Regions from separate parts of the Phytoactinopolyspora mesophila genome, predicted to be linked through region 2. Evidence: riboswitches for the same ligand, from Rfam matches in the RefSeq annotation. Region 2 holds a riboswitch; the other holds the start of a gene.

Region 1 (8,947 bases), on a different contig from region 2:
GGCGACGCCTATGGCATCCTGCGCATCGAACGTTTCGGGGAGAACTGGGAACGGATCGTCGTCGAGGGCGTCGAGGATGAAGATCTGAAGAACGGGCCCGGACGGTATCCGGACAACGCCCACCCGGGAGAGCTCGGAAACTTCGCCATTGCTGCCCACCGCTCCGGGCACGGCGAGCCGTTCGCCAAGTTCCCCGAGCTACACGAAGGCGACATCATCGAGATCGAGACCGCCAAAGGCATCTACCGCTACGAGCTCGACACCGCACCCAACGGGCACCCGGACGGCAACAAAATCGGGATTCGTGACAGCTGGGTCGTCGACCCAGTACCGGGCGAGCCCCGCAGTACGGAACCAACCGAAGCCCGCCTGACGTTGACCACCTGCTGGCCTCGATGGGGATCATCCCACCGGATGTACGCCAGCGGAGTCCTGGTCGACGCTGAGGAGCGATAGACAGATATGTACGCGTGGGTGTGGCGTCACCTACCCGGCCCCTGGCCGGTTCGCCTGGTGACCTTTCTTATCTTGATCGTCGGAATCATGGCTGCGTTGTTCTTCTGGGTCTTTCCCTGGGTTGAGGAGACCTTCGAGATCAACCGAGTGACGGTCGGCTAACCGAGCGCGGACCGCCGCCCAACACTCCCACCCACCAACGCAAAATGATCACGTTTGGTGGGTTTTCTCGCGCGTCATCAGGCCCGCAGGCATGGTGAGGCCCGAGAAGACCTACCAAACATGATCATTCAGGAGCGCGTCAGCCGCCGGCGACGGCAGGAATAACGGCGACCTTGGTCCCGGACGGCGTCGGCGTCTTCAGCCCCGAAGCGAAGCGCACGTCATCGTCATTGACATAGACGTTGACGAAACGCCGGATCTCCCCCGTGTCGTCGAGAATCCGCGCCTTGATTCCCGGGTAAGCGGCATCGAGGGCCTCGACCACATCGGCCAGCACGGCATCATCTGCCACGTCGACAGAGACGTCTGCCTCACCCTTCGTGTAGGTACGCAGAATCGTGGGGACTCGAACAGCAACACTCATGGCTCTCTCTATGCCTCCGGGACGAGGGTGTGGAACGCCTCGGTAGTCGGTGCGATGGTGCCGGCCGGCCCGACCACGGGCGCGACCGCGTCGAGGGTCTTCAAGCCCTCTCCGGTATTGAAGATAACCGTTTCGGCGTCCGGGTCGAGTTTGCCCTCGCGCAGCAGCTTGGCGAGGACCGCGACGGTGACACCACCCGCGGTCTCGGCGAAGATCCCTTCGGTGCGCGCCAGCAGGCGAATACCCTCCACGACCTCGTCGTCGGAGACATCGGCGACAGCTCCGCCGGTGCGCCGGCTCACGTCCAGGACGTACGGACCGTCGGCAGGATTGCCGATCGCCAGCGATTTCGCGATGGTGTCGGGCCGAACGGGCCGGACGACGTCGTGGCCCTCGCGGAATGCCGTCGAGACCGGCGAGCATCCGGTGGCCTGCGCGCCGAAGATGGCCGGTTGCTCGCCCTCGACCAGGCCGAGTTTCACCAACTCGTGGAAAGCTTTGTCGACCTTGACCAGCTGCGCCCCGCTGGCCACCGGGATGACGACCTGCTGCGGCAAGCGCCAACCCAGCTGCTCGGCGGTCTCATATCCGAGCGTCTTCGACCCCTCGGCGTAGTACGGACGGACGTTGACGTTCACGAACGCCCAGTCTTCGTGCTGACCGGCCAGCTCCGACGCAAGCCGATTGACGTCGTCGTAGTTGCCCTCAACCGCCACGAGAGTGGTGCCGTAAACGGCGCTGGTGATGACCTTCTGCTGCTCGAGGTCGCTCGGAATGAACACAAAGCTGCGGATCCCGGCGCGGGCAGCGGCGGCAGCAACGGCGTTCGCCAGGTTTCCGGTGGACGGACAGGCGAGCACCGTGAAGCCCAGCTCACGCGCTGCGGCCAGCGCCACGGCCACGACCCTGTCCTTGAAGGAGTGGGTGGGATTGGCGGCGTCGTTCTTCACCCAGAGCGCCTTCAGGCCGAGCTCACGCCCGAGATTGTCAGCTCGCAAGAGTGGCGTGAAGCCCGGCTCGGTGTTCGGGATGCTCGCCACGTTTTCCGGCACGGGTAGCAGATCCCGGTACCGCCAGATCGACTTTGGTCCGGATTCAATTCGCTCGCGCGTCACGGTGCCGTAGTTGTAGGCAACTTCCAGCGGCCCGAAGCACTCCATACACGCGTAATGCGGGCCCAGCTCAACTGTCGCCGCACACTCACGACATGAAAGGTGGGTGGCTCGGCCCAGATCAGGGCCGTCCGCACGGGCCTTTCCGGCGACGGGCGTCTCGGTGATGGTCATGATCTCGGAGATACCTCCTCATCTTTCCCGCATGGTCAGCGGGCCGGACTTGGCACCTAACCCGCCGGATTGCGGGTGGTTGCCGGGGCTTCACCGGGCCGGTCCCTCTGCCCCCTCTGGATGAGTACTGCCCAGAAGCGTACGTGGTGTGTAACGGGGTCTCGCAGAACTGTTCACCATGTGAGACAAAAGTGTCTTACATGGTGGATGGCTTAGCTGCGCCGGACGACTGCCCAGCCGTTATGCCGGTTACAGCAACAGTGAGCGCAGGGCGCGCTGGACACCTTCTGGGCCCGGAACCACGAGATCCGCCGCCTCCCGCAGCTCGGTTGCTACCTCGGTGCCATCGCTGCAGATGATCACACCCAGCATGCCGTCAGCCTCGAGAGCACGGACCGCCTCAATGGCCGGAAGATCACCCAGGTCGTCGCCGCCGTAGACGACGGCCGCGGCACCTGCTTCAGCCGCGAGCTGTCGCACCGCCACACCTTTGTCGGCGCCTCGCGGACGTAGCTCAAGAACGAAACGGCCAGGTGTGACCTGAAGGCCGGTGTCCTCAGCTATGGCGGACACCAGCGGCCGGAGGTCTTCCAGACTCGCGGCGGGATCGGGGGCACGGCGGGTGTGCACCGCCACCGAGTGGCCTTTGTCCTCGATGGCGGTTCCCGGCCGCTGCGCCACCAGTTCGGCGACACGAACCCTTGCCTCGTCCACCGCGCTGTCCGAGCTCGGCGTCTCCAGCCGGCCGCCCATCCAGCGTTCGAGCCCGTAGTGGCCGCACACAACCAGCCCGGGCACATCAGCCAATCCGCCCAGTTGGACGGCATCGGACGCCGGCCGGCCGGTCACGATGGCCACCTGGGCCACCCGCGGGCTGATCTGGGTCAGCAACTCCGCTGTACCCGGCAGCGCCCTGGCATCCTGCGGCCGCTCGACAATCGGTGCCAGTACGCCGTCGAAGTCCAGAGCGAGAAGTGTTTGCGCCAGGCGTGGCCGGAGTGATTCCCGGACAACCGCGACGGCGTCATCCATCGACGACATCGGAGTAGTCCTCGACCAGCACGATAACCAACCGGGTTTGGTTCACGCCCTCGAATGTCGGCTCGACCCTGCCTATCTCGGGGAACTGCCGCGACAGCGCCTGGGCCTGCTCTTCCATGCCCGGCGGGTAGTACACAGTGGTGGCAGGGACATTTCCCTCAAAGCCACTCGTGGCCGCGACCTCCCAGCCGCCGGCTTCCAGCCGCTCCTGGGCGCGCAGCTCGAGACCCTGAACAGCCGTCTGGTTGGCGATCCCCACTGGCGAGCGCAGCTCCGGCGGCGCCGTGGTTGGTTCGGGATCGGGCTCTTCACCATTCTCGTTCTCGTCGCCGGATTCGCCGGCGTCCTCACCTGACTCGTCGGCCTCGGGGTCGGCCGGATCGGTCGGTTCACCCGTAGGCTCGTCGTCCTCGTCGGCGGGATCCTCTTCGAACTCAGGATCGTCACCGACCACGATGTCGCCGAGATCGTCTCCCGTACCGTCACCGGTGTTGTCACCGAAGATGAACAGCAACACGAGCACGACACCAACGGTGCCCAGGAGCGCCACCAGGGACGGCCAGGCTCGGTCAAGACGTTCGCGCATCGTCACGGGATGTATAGCCTACGTCGGGCGGGCATCTACGTCACCTCGAATGCTCGCCAGTGTCACGGGGCACCAGGTTCATCGTCACGGCCGACGTCCAGTGGAGGCCTTCCGGTGAAGCGTGCCCGGCGCGCTTGGTTTCACGCCTCAGCCGCAAGCCGACGGGCGGATCGCGCACGTGTACGCGATGACCTCAACCGGCGCAGCCGCTTGACGAGCATGGGGTCGTGCGCGAGCGCCTCCGGCCGATCGATCAGCGCGTTGAGCACCTGGTAGTACCGGGTGGCCGTCATGTCGAAGCGCTCCCGGATCACCTGTTCTTTCGAACCGGCGTACTTCCACCACTGCCGTTCGAACTCGAGAATCTCACGCTCCCGTGGATCGAGCGCGTCCGACGAGGCGGCGTTCATGGGCATGTCGGCAACAGCTTCCATGCGGGCCATGGTAAGCACAAGCCCGCTCCGAGCCATGTTCCGACACCGCCGAAAGGCCGAAGTGCGGCACCCGAGCACCCAACCGGCGTCACGGCCAGCTACCGTAGAACGGACGAGGAGGCCACGTGGTGGATATCGGAAAGAGTAGCTTCGTCGTTGTTGCCAATCGGCTCCCGGTCGACCGGGTGACGCCCCGTGACGGGCCCACCAGCTGGAGACGGAGCCCAGGCGGCTTGGTCACCGCACTGGCGCCGGTCATGCGCTCCTTCGATGGAGCGTGGGTCGGCTGGACCGGATCCCGTGACGATGCGCCGGCGCCCTTCTCGACTGACGAGATGGATCTGATCGCGGTGCCGTTGTCGGCGGAAGAGATCGCGCTGTACTACGAGGGGTTCTCCAACGCGACGCTGTGGCCGCTTTATCACGACGTGATCGTGGCCCCGGAATACCACCGCGAGTGGTGGGAGGCGTACCGACGGGTCAACGAACGTTTCGCCCGGGCCGCGGCCGACGTCGCGGACCACGGCGCCATCGTGTTCGTCCAGGACTACCAGCTTCAACTGGTGCCGAACATCCTGCGCCAGCTGCGGCCGGACCTGAAGATCGGGTTCTTCCTGCACATTCCATTTCCGCCTGGGGAACTCTTCGCCCAGTTGCCATGGCGACGGCAGATCCTCGAGGGCCTGCTCGGCGCGGACCTGGTCGGCTTCCAGCGCGAAGGGGCGGCTGACAACTTCATCGGCCTCGCCGAGCGCTACACCGATGCCACCGCCGGCGACCGTCAAGTCGTCACGGCCGACGGCCGCACCGTGCTGGCCCGTTCCTTCCCGATCTCCATCGACGTCAGCGAAATCACCCAGCTCGTGTCCGACCCCGATGTCCAGGCCCGAAGCGATCGGATCAGATCGGAGGTCGGCTCTCCGAAACACATCCTGCTCGGTGTCGACCGGCTGGACTACACGAAGGGAATCGGGCACCGGCTCAAGGCCTTCGATGAGCTCTTGGCCGGAGCGGATGTCACTCCCGACGAAGCCGTCATGGTCCAGGTGGCTACTCCCAGCCGGGAGCGGGTCGAGGCGTACCAGACGTTACGCGACGACATCGAACTGCAGGTCGGCAGGATGAACGGCGAGTACGGCACCATCGGCCAGCCGGCCGTGCACTACTTACATTCGTCCTACGAGCGTGCCGAACTGGTCTCGTTGCTCCGGGCGGCCGATGTGATGGTCGTGACGCCACTGCGTGACGGCATGAACCTCGTGGCCAAGGAGTACGTCGCTGCCCGGACGGATCTGGGCGGAGCGCTGGTGCTGTCCGAATTCGCCGGAGCGGCGGATGAGCTGAGCGACGGCGCGTTCCTCGTCAACCCGCACGACATCGACGGGCTGAAGCGCGCCCTGCTTGCCGCCATGCGACTCGACGCCGCCGAAGCCACCCAGCGGATGAAACTGCTCCGCGAACGGGTACTCGGCAATGACATCACTCGCTGGGCTCAGAATTTCCTCGACACGTTGCGAGCGGTCTAAAAGCCGCTCGGGCACGCGTCAAGAGCGCCCTTGCTCGCCTTCTTCGGGATCCTGTTCGGTGTAGGCCAGCCACGCCTGCGTGTCCGCAACATCCAGCGGCCCTGCGGTGGGCTCGACTACTGGATCCGTCTGGTCGATGGAGCCGAGTTGAGCCTCCGCCTGCTCCACCCTGGCGAGTTCGTCTCTGGCCAACGTCACCAAGTGCCGCAAGCCGACCGCGCCGAACCTATCCCGCACCGTCTTCACCGCATCGAGCACCATTGGATCGACCTCTGGCCGAGCTGGATCAGACCCTTGCATCATTTGAACGCTCCCTCGTCGTCGGCGCTACCCAACGGTCCGAAAGCTGGACCGCCCGCTTGCACGCGGCCTCTAACCGTAACGCGTCATTCCGGCGCACGATGGTGCCGGACGCACCAGTGGGGCCGAAACTGTGAGGGCTCTCACGCGGCCGCAAAGCGGGCAAAAGTTGACGAAAAGGCCATCAAATCAAGATCAATAGTCTCACTCGCGGCAGGCCGCCGTGACAGCTTGAGCACACATCAAGCAAGATGTGCAGCGTACAGGCCAAATGATACGGGGGTACAGGCGGCCGTTTTCATCAGCTCGCCCGACTCTCTTCCACGGTGGTCGTTTGTTCCCTCGCAGGTTCGCCCTTGTCCGACACGTCGATTACACCGGCATCTCCGGCGTCGGCGTGGTTGCGTACGGTGTGGTGTTCTCCGACGGACATGTGGCACTCCGGTGGTGCTCGGAGCATCCCGCGACCAGTCTGTGGAATTCGATCGACGACGTGCTCGCCATCCACGGACACGGCGACGCGACCAGCGTCCAGTGGATCGACGACACGACCGATCGGCTTCAGGAGGCGATGGAGATGCTGGGAGCGAGTCCAGGCAGGCGCGCTCGACGTGCACCGCAGCGCGAGGACTCGCCTAGCTACACCACCCGTCCGGTGGAGTTAAGGGACCAGAGCACCGAACTCTACGATCAGTCCGCCGAGTCCGACGACGAGCCAGACGCATCACACGAGCCCTCTTCGGCCGCCTACTCGCCGCCGGACAACGAGTCCACTGCCCAATCCGGCCCGTTCGACTATCAACCGGTCGACGCTGCGCCGCCACCTCCGCCACCTCCTAGCGGACAGCCACACACACACCGTCCGGCGCCGCACTGGCATTCGCACTCAGGGGTGCCCGAGCAGACGCAGGAAAGTCCCACCTCCATGCCTCAACGCGATGACCCGATAGTGCCACCGCAGCGCAGTTCCGGCGGCAAGCACCGCAAGCGAACTGAACCAACGGAGGAGTCAGCGGGTCGTCGCTGACCTCGCCGGGCCGACACAGTCCCGCGCTACCGCACGGCTGAGAACCCGCGTGAACAACGGCGCCGGTTCTAAGAGGCCGCGCAGAATGGGGCGCCTGATAGTGAGCGGGGTCGGGCGCCTGGATGGCAAGGCGGCGGAGGGAGTCGCACTGGGTTTGTGCGTCGACTGACGACAACGCCGCCAGCCAGGATGCCCGGGCCTGCGAGCCAGGCGACTCCCATTCTGCGCGGCCTCTAAGCTGAACCAGCCGGATGATCGTCGGTGCGAGCCGGCCGGGCGGGCTGCAGCTCCACCCGGAATTGGTACCGGTCTCCTCGGTATACCGAGCGGACGAACTCGACAACCTGGCCGTCCCGGGCGCGCGAGACTCGTTCGAAGAGGAAAGCCGGCGAGTGCAGCGGCACTTCGAGGATCTCCGACTCACGTTCGTCGGTCACGGTCGCTTCGATCGTCTGCACGCCGCCCGCCAGGTCGATGCCGTACCGCTCGTGCAGCAGCTCGTAGAACGACGCGTCGTCCAGAGCCTCGCCTTCCAGCTCAGGCACCACCCGTGCGGGCACATGCAACGTCTCCACAGCCATCGGAGCGTCGTCGGCCAGCCGTAACCGCACCACCCGCATCACGAGTTCTCCAGAGGAGATCTCGAGACGTTTGGCCAGCTTGGGGCTGGCCGTGAGCTCGCCAGCGTCCAGTGTGCGACTGGATGGGACGTTGCCGCGTTGGCGCATGTCTTCGGAGAACGACGTGACGGCAAGTCCCTGCGCGATCTTCGGACCGGCAACGAAGGTGCCCGCCCCGTGCTTGCGTTTCAGCCGCCCCTCACGCACGACCTCCTCGATCGCGCGGCGCAGCGTCATCCTCGCGACGCCGAATTCGGGCGCAAGCGTGCGCTCCGGAGGAAGGGCATCGCCGACGTCCATCTCCGCGATGAGATCCAGAATCTTGTCTCGGATCGAGTGATACTTCGTTGCCACGTTGCCCTCCGAAGTTAGCTGGTCGCATTCTTCCAGGCTGACTCAAGTTTTGCAGGCCCGCCTGATCCGTTGCCCCGATTCGAATCGTTCTCCGGCTGGCTCTAGACGTACCCGGTCCCTATAGTCCACACTGTGGACGGGATATTGGTCTAGTCCACTTGGGAGGCTCCCTCCATGGCACGATCACTCCGAACCCCTCGAGCGCTCGCTACCGCAGGAGCAGCGATCAGCGGCTTGCTGATCGGCACGATCGCCGCGCCGTCGTCCGCGGCAGAGCCTGACGACCCACCTGAACAGTGGCGTAGCTACTGGGTCGACGCTTTCAATCCGGGAATCTACAACCCGGACCAGGTTGAGAAGCTCGTCGACGACGCGCTGGCGGTGAACGCCAACGCGCTCATCGTCCAGACCGCGCGGCGTTACGACTGCTTCTGCAACCGCGCCCTCTACCCACGCACCGACGCGGCCATCGACCCCGCGCCGTACGATCCGCTGGACGAGATCATCGAGGCGGCGCACGCCGCCGGCCTCGAGGTCCACGCCTGGGTCAACGTCAACACGATGTGGAACCTCGCCACGCCGCCGAGCTCACCGGACCATGTCTTCAATCAGCACGGTCCTGATGCCGAAGGTGCGGACCGCTGGCTGAACAAGAAGGAGGACGGCACCGAGTTCCAGGGCAACAACGCCTACATCGACCCTGGGCACCCGGACGCCGTCGACTACATCGT
Region 2 (8,947 bases):
TTGCGGCACAACCGCCTCAAGTTCCCGCAGCTCGGATTCGTCGAGCTTCACGTCGACGGCGGCGACGTTCTCCTCTAGGTAACGCCGCCGCTTGGTGCCTGGTATGGGCACGACGTCTTCCCCTTGCGCAAGCACCCAGGCCAGCGCTACCTGCCCAGGGGTGTTCCCTTGGCGATCGGCGATCGCGCGGACCTTGTCCACCAGCTCGAGGTTCTTGCCGAACGACTCGCCCTGGAAGCGGGGGAACCGGTGCCGGACGTCGTCGCTGTCGAAGTCATCGGGCGAGGTGATGGCGCCGGTCAGGAAACCCCGGCCCAGCGGGCTGTACGGCACGATGCCAACGCCGAGCTCGCGGCAGGCACGAATAACCTCGCCCTCGATGTCGCGGCTCCACAGGGACCACTCCGACTGCAGTGCTGCGATCGGGTGGACGGCGTGAGCCCGGCGGATCGTGTCCGCGGCCGCTTCGGAGAGTCCCAGGTAGCGCACCTTGCCGGCCTGGACCAGTTCGGCCATGGCGCCGACGGTCTCCTCGATGGGTACGTCCGGGTCGGCTCGATGTTGGTAGTAGAGGTCGATGTGGTCGATGCCCAGCCGCTGGAGTGACGATTCGCATGCGGCCCGGACGTATTCCGGGGTGCCGTTCATGCCGCGGGAGACGGGGTCGTCGGGATCGCGCAGGATCCCGAACTTGGTGGCCAGGACGACCTCGTCTCGCCGGCCGGCGATCGCGCGGCCCACCAGTTGTTCATTGGTGTGTGGACCGTAGATGTCGGCGGTGTCGAGAAAGTTGACGCCTAGGTCTAAAGCCCGATGGATGGTGGCGACCGACTCGTCGTCGTCGCGTGAGCCGTAGAACTCGCTCATGCCCATACAGCCGAGCCCGAGGCCGGAGACGGTCAATCCGGAGCTGCCCAGCTGACGAGGGGCCAGCGGGCGGGTGGGGGCGGTCATATACGTTCTCCTAGCTGGTCGAGGCCGGCGGGCATCCTGCCCCGCCGTAGATGTCGATCTTGAGTTCGATGGCTTCAAGGGCCGAGCCGAGGGTCTGAAGCTTGGCGCGCACCGCTTCGCGATGCCGGGTCAGCAGTTCGAGCCGTTCTGGCTCGGTGGCCGGTCCGGCGTCGGCCAAGGCGAAGTAGCGCTGAATCTCGCGGATCGGCATATCGGTCTGGCGCAGGCGGGTGATGAACATGACGCGCTGAATGTCATGGCTGCCGTATAGCCGGTGGCCGGAGGCGTCACGCCGGACACGAAGAAGCCCGATCCGTTCGTAGTACCTCAGGGTGTGTGCGCTGACGCCGGTGTGGTCCGCCGCTTCCGAGACGCCTAGGTGCGGGCTCGTCGTGATCTGGCCGGGCTGAATCGCTGTCACGCCGTTGACGCTATGGGTTAGAGCGCACTCGAAGTCAAGCGCGCTGAGGTCATTCGTAACCGAACTTCTGGGTCCAGTACATACCCTGTGAGCCTTCGGCCGCCCCGACGCCGATGGCCCGGAAGTCGCAATTGAGGATATTGGCGCGGTGGCCGTCGCTGTTCATCCATGCCGCGACGGCGGCGTCGGCCGTCGGGTAGCCCATGGCGACGTTTTCACCACCCCACCGGGAGTAGCCCGCCGCGGCGGCACGTTCACCGGGCCCTTCTCCTTCGGGGTTGACGTGGTCGAGGTAGTTCCGTCGAGCCATATCGGTGCTGTGCGCTCTGGCGGCGGTGCCTAGCCGTTCGTCTGTGCGCAGTGGTTCACAGCCGTGATCCCGCCGTTCGGCGTTGGTCAGCTCGACGACCCTGGCTTCGGTCTCGGCCGAGCCGTCGGGTTCGGAGGGCGGATCGCTCTCGTCCGGATCCGGTGGTTCGGTGTCCTCAGTGGGGGAGGGGGTGTCCGACGGCGTCCGGCTGGGCGTGGGTTCTGGCTCGTCGGTGGGCGTGGTCGTCGGCGAAGAGGTCGGTGACGGTGAGGACGTGGGTGACGGCGAGTCTGTGGCGGTGGCGTCGCCGGAGGGTCCTTCGGTGCCGTCGGCCTCGCCGGTCGCAGGCAGGGCGGTGTCCCACGGCAACGGCTGGGCATGCTCAGTGGTGGCCGGCCTGGCCAGGTCGCCGTAGGCAGGCTCCACAGCGCATGCGGCCAGGCCCAAGCCGGCAGCGGTGAGGAAAACCAACGGCAGCCGTGATGACCGGATATCCACGCGCGAGGCCCTCCGGTGGGTTCGTGTCCGGCGTCAGACACCTTGCTCGCGCTTACTCTACGAATCCCGGGACCAGATCACCAGAGCACGCACCGACCGGCCAGGGATTGATCGAAGTGGGCCCAGGTCTCTATGTCTCGCACTTCGATACCGCCAGGTCGCCCTGCGGGCAGTTCCTGGCCCCGAACACGACCTAGCGGTATTGAAGTCGCGGGTTCGAGCATGGCTCAGAGTCGAGAATGTTCGCAGGTCGAACATCAATCCGCATCACGTACACTTCTGGCGAGAAGGTGCGGTGGCCGGTCAAGCCTGCTGCCGTTCGATGACACGAGCGAGGAGTCGCTGTGACGCGGGTCAATGACGTGTTCGTCCTCGATGCGGTGCGCACCCCCATCGGCAAGTACGGCGGGGCGTTGGCCGAGGTCCGCCCGGACGATCTGGCGGCAGCAGTGGTGGGTGCGGTGGTGCGCCGGAGCCCGCAGCTGGATCCGGCCGAGATCGACGACGTCTTCCTCGGCAACGCCAACGGGGCGGGCGAGGAGAACCGCAATGTCGCGCGGATGGCTGTGCTCCTGGCCGGCCTTCCGACGTCGGTCCCGGGCGTGACTGTCAACAGACTGTGCGGTTCGGGGCTCGAAGCGGTGATCGAGGCATCGCGTGCGATAGCGCTGGGCGAGGCGTCGCTCTGTGTGGCCGGCGGAGTCGAATCGATGAGCAGAGCGCCCTGGGTCCTGCCCAAGCCGGAGCGCGCATATCCCCGGAGCCACGAGACCTTGCACTCCACCACGCTGGGCTGGCGGATGGTGAACCCCCGGATGCCCACCGACTGGACCATTTCGCTCGGCGAGTGCGCCGAAGTCCTCGCCGACCGGTATCGGATCAGTCGCGAAGCTCAGGACGAGTTCGCGCTACGGAGCCATCACCGTGCTGCGTCGGCCTGGAAGGAGGGGTTTTACGACGACGAGACGGTCAGCCTCGACGGCGTCGACCTCGACCGTGACGAAGGTATCCGGCCGACCACCTCCCAGGCGGCGCTGGCGCGGCTGAAACCTGCCTTCCGGGAGGCCGGGACGGTCACGGCCGGCAACGCGTCGTCGTTGAACGACGGCGCCAGCGCGGTGCTTCTGGCCGACGAGGCCAGCATCGGCAGAACCGGCGCCCGGCCGCTGGCCAGGATCGCCGCCCGGGCAGTCCACGCGGTAGACCCGCATCTGTTCGGCATCGCGCCTGTTCAGGCAGCTCACACGGCTCTTCGGAGGGCCGGCATCGGCTGGGATGATCTCCACGCCGTCGAGCTCAACGAGGCATACGCGGCACAGTCGCTGGCATGTCTGGCCGAGTGGGCGGAACTGGACCCGGAGATCGTCAACCAGCAGGGTGGCGCCATCGCCATCGGACACCCGCTGGGAAGCTCCGGTTCGAGGATCTTGACGTCGTTGGCATGGCAGCTTCACCGGCGCGGTGGCGGCTGGGGGCTGGCGGCGCTCTGCATAGGAGTCGGCCAGGGGCTGGCTGTGGTGCTTGAGGCCACTGCGTGATCATGTGCGGTCATGGCGCGGTTGTCTGTTCGCGATCATCCGATCGGGGGCGCAGCAGATTCGTGAGGATGGCGACAGTGGCGGTCATCAGGAACGTCGCGCTCAATCCGAACTGATCGGCAGCGGCTCCGGCGGTGGCTGGGCCGACCAGGGTGCCGATTCCGAGGCAGAAGACGGTGGCGCTGAAACCGGTGGTGGGCCGATCGGGAAAGACGTAATAGCTCCAGACCGCCAGCAGCGCGGAGCCGGCCATGAACGACGGGCCGTACAACAATGCTGAGAGTCCGACCGGCACCGCGGCGCCGGGCATCAGCCCCAAGAGAGCTACCGCGATCGCCATGGAGGTGAATATCAGGATGTGGGACCGGCGCAGGCCGAGTCGGTCGAAGACGACTCCGGTGACGACGGCAGCGGTGCCGGCTGTTCCCATGAGTGTCCAGAACAATGCGCCGGTGTGTGCTCCGCTTTGACCGGCCGACGAGATCGACTCGACGGCGAACAGCCAATAGACGGAGCCGACAACGCCATATGCCGCAGCGGTGAGGTAAAGCGGTGCGGCCGAGCGGCGGGCGAACCACCGGAAGGTCAAGCGGTGTCCCGCTGGCGTACCAGGTGATCTCGGCGACGTGCCGGCTGGCAGAATCCACGCGTTGTAAAGGGTTGCGGCCAAACCCCCTGCGGCGAAGATCAGCCAGGCGTAGCGCCAGGTGGTTCCCTGCGTGAGCAACGCGAGGGGCCCGGCGATCGCCACACCGAACGCGGTGCCGCTGGGAATTCGCGCCAGCACCCGCTCGCGCATTCCGGCTGGCAGCATCCGCTCCGCGGCGTCCGAGTACGGGGCCCAGATCCAGCCGGGGCTGGTGCCGGCGAGAACGAGTCCGGTGGCGAGAAGCGCCGGTCCTGGGGCCAGTGCCACGAGTGTCATGCCCGTGGCTGCTGACAATCCGCCGGTGGTGATCAGCGCACGCGATCCCACCCGGGCAGCGAGCGCACCGACCAGGATCAGGGCGAGTAGGTAGCCTGCATACGTGGCCGCGCCGATGAGCCCGACGGCCGTGACCGAGAGGTCGAATTCAGCGCGCAACTGTGGCAGGAACAGCCCGTAGCCGTAGCGCGCGAATCCGAAGGACACCCCTACGGCCATCAGCCCGGCCAGCCCCAATCGCCGGGCTGAGTGCCGTTGATCTGAGCTGGGCAATCGCGATGGCTGAGACGGATCCGAGTGCAGGCGTGTGAGGGGCACCTTCTCATGTTCGGCGGCGCAATCGTCGCCGACAAGTGGCGTAAACGCCACTGTTCGATAAGATTACGCCATGGTCCTAGTATCCCCTGATCACCACGTCGCGGTGCTGGCCTACGAGGGCATGTCCGCGTTCGAGTTGGGCATCGTCACGGAGATCTTCGGTGTCAAATGGCCCGACGCACCGTCGTACCGGCTCACTATCTGCGCTGAAGGGGCGGGGCAGGTGAGTATGGTGGGTGGTGCCACACTGCAGACGCCGCATACGCTGGCGACGCTGGAGGCAGCCCAGACTCTCGTCATTCCGAGTGTGTCGGACGTCCACGCCGAGGCCACGCCCGAGCTTGCGGCGGCATTGCGGCGGGCCCACGCGAAGGGGGCGCGGATCGTCTCCATCTGCACGGGCGCGTTTGCCCTGGCATCAGCCGGCCTGCTCGACGGTCGCCGGGCCACCACACACTGGCTCCACGCAGACCTCCTCCGTCGCCGCTATCCGCGGGTGGAGGTCGATCCCACGCCGCTTTACGTGGAGGACGGCGACATCTTCACCAGTGCGGGAAGTGCTGCAGGGCTGGACCTCGGCATCCACCTGGTCCGGCAAGACCACGGCGCCGCGGTGGCCAACCTTGTGGCCAGGAGGCTCGTCGTCGCGCCTCACCGCGACGGCGGCCAAGCGCAGTACATCGAGTCCCCGGTGGGTGACGATCCATACAGCGGACGGATTGCGGCGAGTATGGCCTGGGCCGTTGAGCGCCTTGGGCAGCGGATCACGGTCGAGACGCTCGCCAAGCAGGCGAACGTATCCCCGCGTACGTATCTGCGGCACTTCACCAAAGCCACCGGGACCAGTCCGATCCGCTGGCTGATCACCCAGCGGCTCCAGGCCAGTCTGCCGCTGCTGGAGAGTACTGACATGTCCGTCGAGCAGATCGCCGCGAAAGTGGGCTTCGACACCGCCGTTACCTACCGGCATCATTTCGGTCGTGCCATGCGTACTTCGCCCTCGGCCTACCGGCGCTCCTTCGCCCGGTGATGGCGAATGCTCATCGCGGGGCTACGTGTTCATGATCACCGGACTGGGACGGGGATCGGGCACGGGGGCGCAGCGACCGTCGACTTCGCCGTACGTCCACTGAGGGCCGTAGCGCACAAGCTGCTCGACAGCGGCCAGCAGCCGCTCGACATCCGATCCGACTGAGCCGGCCCCGAAGCTGGCCCGCAACGCTCCCGACGGGTGCCCGAGCCGGTCCACCAGCGGGTGAGCGCAGAACTTGCCGTGCCGCAACCCGATGCCGTGCTCGGCCGACAGGTAGGCCGCAACCAAATCGGGCGGATGTCCGGCCACCGTGAAGCACGCGATTCCGATAGCTGAAGCGCTGTCCGGCCAGATGCGATGCACCTGAACGCCGGGTAGACCGGCCAGCCCGTCCACCAAACGTGTGCGCAGGACCATCTCGTGCGACTCCAGCGCGCCTTCGGGCAATGCGGAGATCACCGCACATGCCTTGGCCAGGGCGACTGCGCCGATGACGTTCGGCGAGCCGCCCTCATGCCTTGCCGGTGCCTGATGCCAGACGGTGCTCGACGACCCCACGTCTCGCGCTGCCCCGCCGCCGGCCAGGTAAGGATCACCGGCATCCAGCCAGTCGCGCGCGCCGATCAGCACTCCTGCACCCCAAGGGGCGTAGATCTTGTGCCCGGAGAACGCGAGGTAGTCGACGCCGGAGGCGATCATGTCGATCCTGCGATGCGGTGCGAGTTGGGCACCGTCTACACAGATCCGTGCACCGTGCCGGTGGGCGAGGTGAGCCAACCGGCCGAGCGGCAGTTGCTCGCCCGTCACGTTCGACGCTCCGGTGACCGCCAGCAGCGCGGCGGGCTTACTGGCCAACTCGGCACTTAGTCGATCAAGAGTTGTCGCCAGGGTTGAGGCCGCGGGAACGATCCGGGTCCGCCCGGGTGGCCAGGGCAGCAGGTTGGCGTGATGCTCGATGTCCAGAACGACGACGTCGCCATTGTCCGGCAGGCAGCCCGCCAGCACGCCTAGCGAGTCAGTGGTGTTGCGGGTGAAGATCACCACGTCGTCGTCGCGGGCGCCCGCGAACCGGGCGACGGTGCCACGAGCCGCTTCGTAGAGCCGGGTCGAGACCTGGGAGGCGTAACCGGCGCCGCGGTGAATGCTCGCGTAGTAAGGCAGGATCTCCGTCACGTGATCCGCGACGGCCCGCAGGCTTGGGGCACTGGCCGCGTAGTCCAGGTTCACGTAGCGTCGTGCCTCGCCATTGACCAGCGGCACCTGCAGGTCGCCGCCGACCACCTCCAGCAGCGGTGAGCTGGGCGTCGTCGCCGAGAGAGGCTCCGGCGTCGCCGGTACGGGACAGGCTGGATCCTCGGTGAGAGTCATGGTCACAGCACCTCCGGGTCAAGGACCCGGCGCCGCGGGCCCGCGCTTGACGCCTCAGGATCGAGGCGGCCAGGTCTTCACCCGGGGCACCCCACCGCGGTATGGAGGGTTGCCGGCCAGCAAGCCGGGGCTTGACGCTGGCACTCATGACCTTGATCTAGAACGTAAAGGCATACCGGCCGGATTGTCTATCACGCGGGCGATTTCGTCTCATATAGCGAGAATTGTCGGTGACCGACCGGTCATCGAACAGCGGGGACCAGGAATCCGTCCATGATGAGCGACCGGGCCTGTGGGACTAGTTCCTGCCGCAGTAGCCCGGGGTCCACCTCTAGTACTTGCGCCACCGCGTCGATGATCGCACCCACGGGCAGCGTCCCGTCACACGCTCCCACGAATCCGGCATCGGCGGTGCCCACCTGGATGGCGCGCATCATTCCCCCGTGCTGCCTGAGCACCAGGTGCTCAGGGTCAGTGGCGCCAGGCTGACCGACTTGCTCCAGGACGATGTCGTCGGCGACCGCCACGTGGCTGCTCAGCAGCGTCTGGTCGTCGGCTCGCAGGAGTTCTGCCCGGCCGAACCAATCGGCGACGGCGGCGCCGAGAGGCTGTTGCACGGCATGCGGCCAATCTTCGATCCGTACGGTCGCGTCCTCGGCTCCGGAGGCACGTAGGTTGATCCAGCCGAACCCGATGCCTTCCACATCGTTCGCGTCGAACCAGGACAGCCATTCGCGATAGCGCTCGGCGTACGTGGCTTCGCCGGTCTCGCCGGAGTCGCGCAACCACAATTCGACGTACTCCGCTGGATCTTGCACCTCGCGCTGAACCACCCAGGCGTCGCAGCCGGTCCCGGCCACCCAGGTGCCGACACGCTCGCGCCAGTCCTGGCCACGCACATGCATCCAGTTTCCGAGAGACTGCAGGATCCCGCCCTCGGCCAGCCGGGCCGCGCCGTCGACGACAACCTGCCTGACCACGTCGTCGCCGGCCAGGCCGCTGTCGCGGTACACGTGCCGGCCTCCGGGTGACACGACGAAGGGCGGATTGGTGGCGATCAGATCGAAACGTTCCTGCGCGACCGGCTCGAACAAGCTGCCCTGGCGAAGATCCGCGCTGACGCCGTTCAGTCCGGTGGTCAGCGCCGCCATCCGCAGCGCCCGGGGATTGACGTCGGTGGCGATGACGGAGTCGCTGTGCCGGCTCAGATGCAGTGACTGCACCCCGCATCCGGTGCCGAGATCCAGCGACCGGCCCACTGGACGCCGCACGGTAACTCGAGCCAGCGTGCTCGATGCCGCGTTGAGACCGAGCACGTGGTCGGCGGAGATCGGCGATGTGCGACCGTCGAGCTCAGGCGTGAGGTCGGCCGCGACCCACCAGTCGCCGGTGTCGTCGGCATAGGGGCGGATGTCGACCAGCGCGCGGACCTCGTCACCGTCGGCGGCGACGATGCCTCCGTCGAGTAGCGCGTCGAGTGGCAGCGCGTTGCGGGCGGCGCTGAGTGGCACCGGTGCCTGAAGTCTCCAGAGTTTGGTCATGACCTCGAGCGGCGTGCTGCCGGTCACCGCCATTCGCCCAG

The links. Region 2 has a riboswitch for S-adenosylmethionine ahead of F7O44_RS12005 (aminotransferase class V-fold PLP-dependent enzyme). Riboswitches for the same ligand answer to the same signal wherever they lie in the genome.
Region 1: it holds a riboswitch for S-adenosylmethionine, as region 2 does, so the genes downstream of both, thrC (threonine synthase) here and F7O44_RS12005 (aminotransferase class V-fold PLP-dependent enzyme) in region 2, are expected to answer to the same signal.

Annotation. Positions count from the first base shown of each region.
Region 1 covers NZ_WLZY01000004.1:339,230-348,176, reverse strand. The annotation lists gene F7O44_RS13980 (class E sortase) at 1-456, shown strand, start outside; gene F7O44_RS13975 (ubiquitin-like small modifier protein 1) at 758-1,042, opposite strand; gene thrC (threonine synthase) at 1,051-2,328, opposite strand; SAM riboswitch class I at 2,344-2,455, opposite strand; gene otsB (trehalose-phosphatase) at 2,578-3,369, opposite strand; gene F7O44_RS13960 (LytR C-terminal domain-containing protein) at 3,353-3,955, opposite strand; gene F7O44_RS13955 (DUF3263 domain-containing protein) at 4,096-4,398, opposite strand; gene F7O44_RS13950 (trehalose-6-phosphate synthase) at 4,518-5,915, shown strand; gene F7O44_RS13945 (hypothetical protein) at 5,934-6,218, opposite strand; gene F7O44_RS29430 (hypothetical protein) at 6,550-7,242, shown strand; gene F7O44_RS13935 (GntR family transcriptional regulator) at 7,476-8,216, opposite strand; gene F7O44_RS13930 (family 10 glycosylhydrolase) at 8,391-8,947, shown strand, end outside.
Region 2 covers NZ_WLZY01000003.1:473,071-482,017, reverse strand. The annotation lists gene F7O44_RS12035 (aldo/keto reductase) at 1-933, opposite strand, end outside; gene F7O44_RS12030 (MerR family transcriptional regulator) at 965-1,375, opposite strand; gene F7O44_RS12025 (CAP domain-containing protein) at 1,425-2,183, opposite strand; gene F7O44_RS12020 (thiolase family protein) at 2,528-3,721, shown strand; gene F7O44_RS12015 (MFS transporter) at 3,732-4,865, opposite strand; gene F7O44_RS12010 (helix-turn-helix domain-containing protein) at 5,035-5,994, shown strand; gene F7O44_RS12005 (aminotransferase class V-fold PLP-dependent enzyme) at 6,016-7,365, opposite strand; SAM riboswitch class IV at 7,403-7,517, opposite strand; gene F7O44_RS12000 (DUF7059 domain-containing protein) at 7,608-8,947, opposite strand, start outside.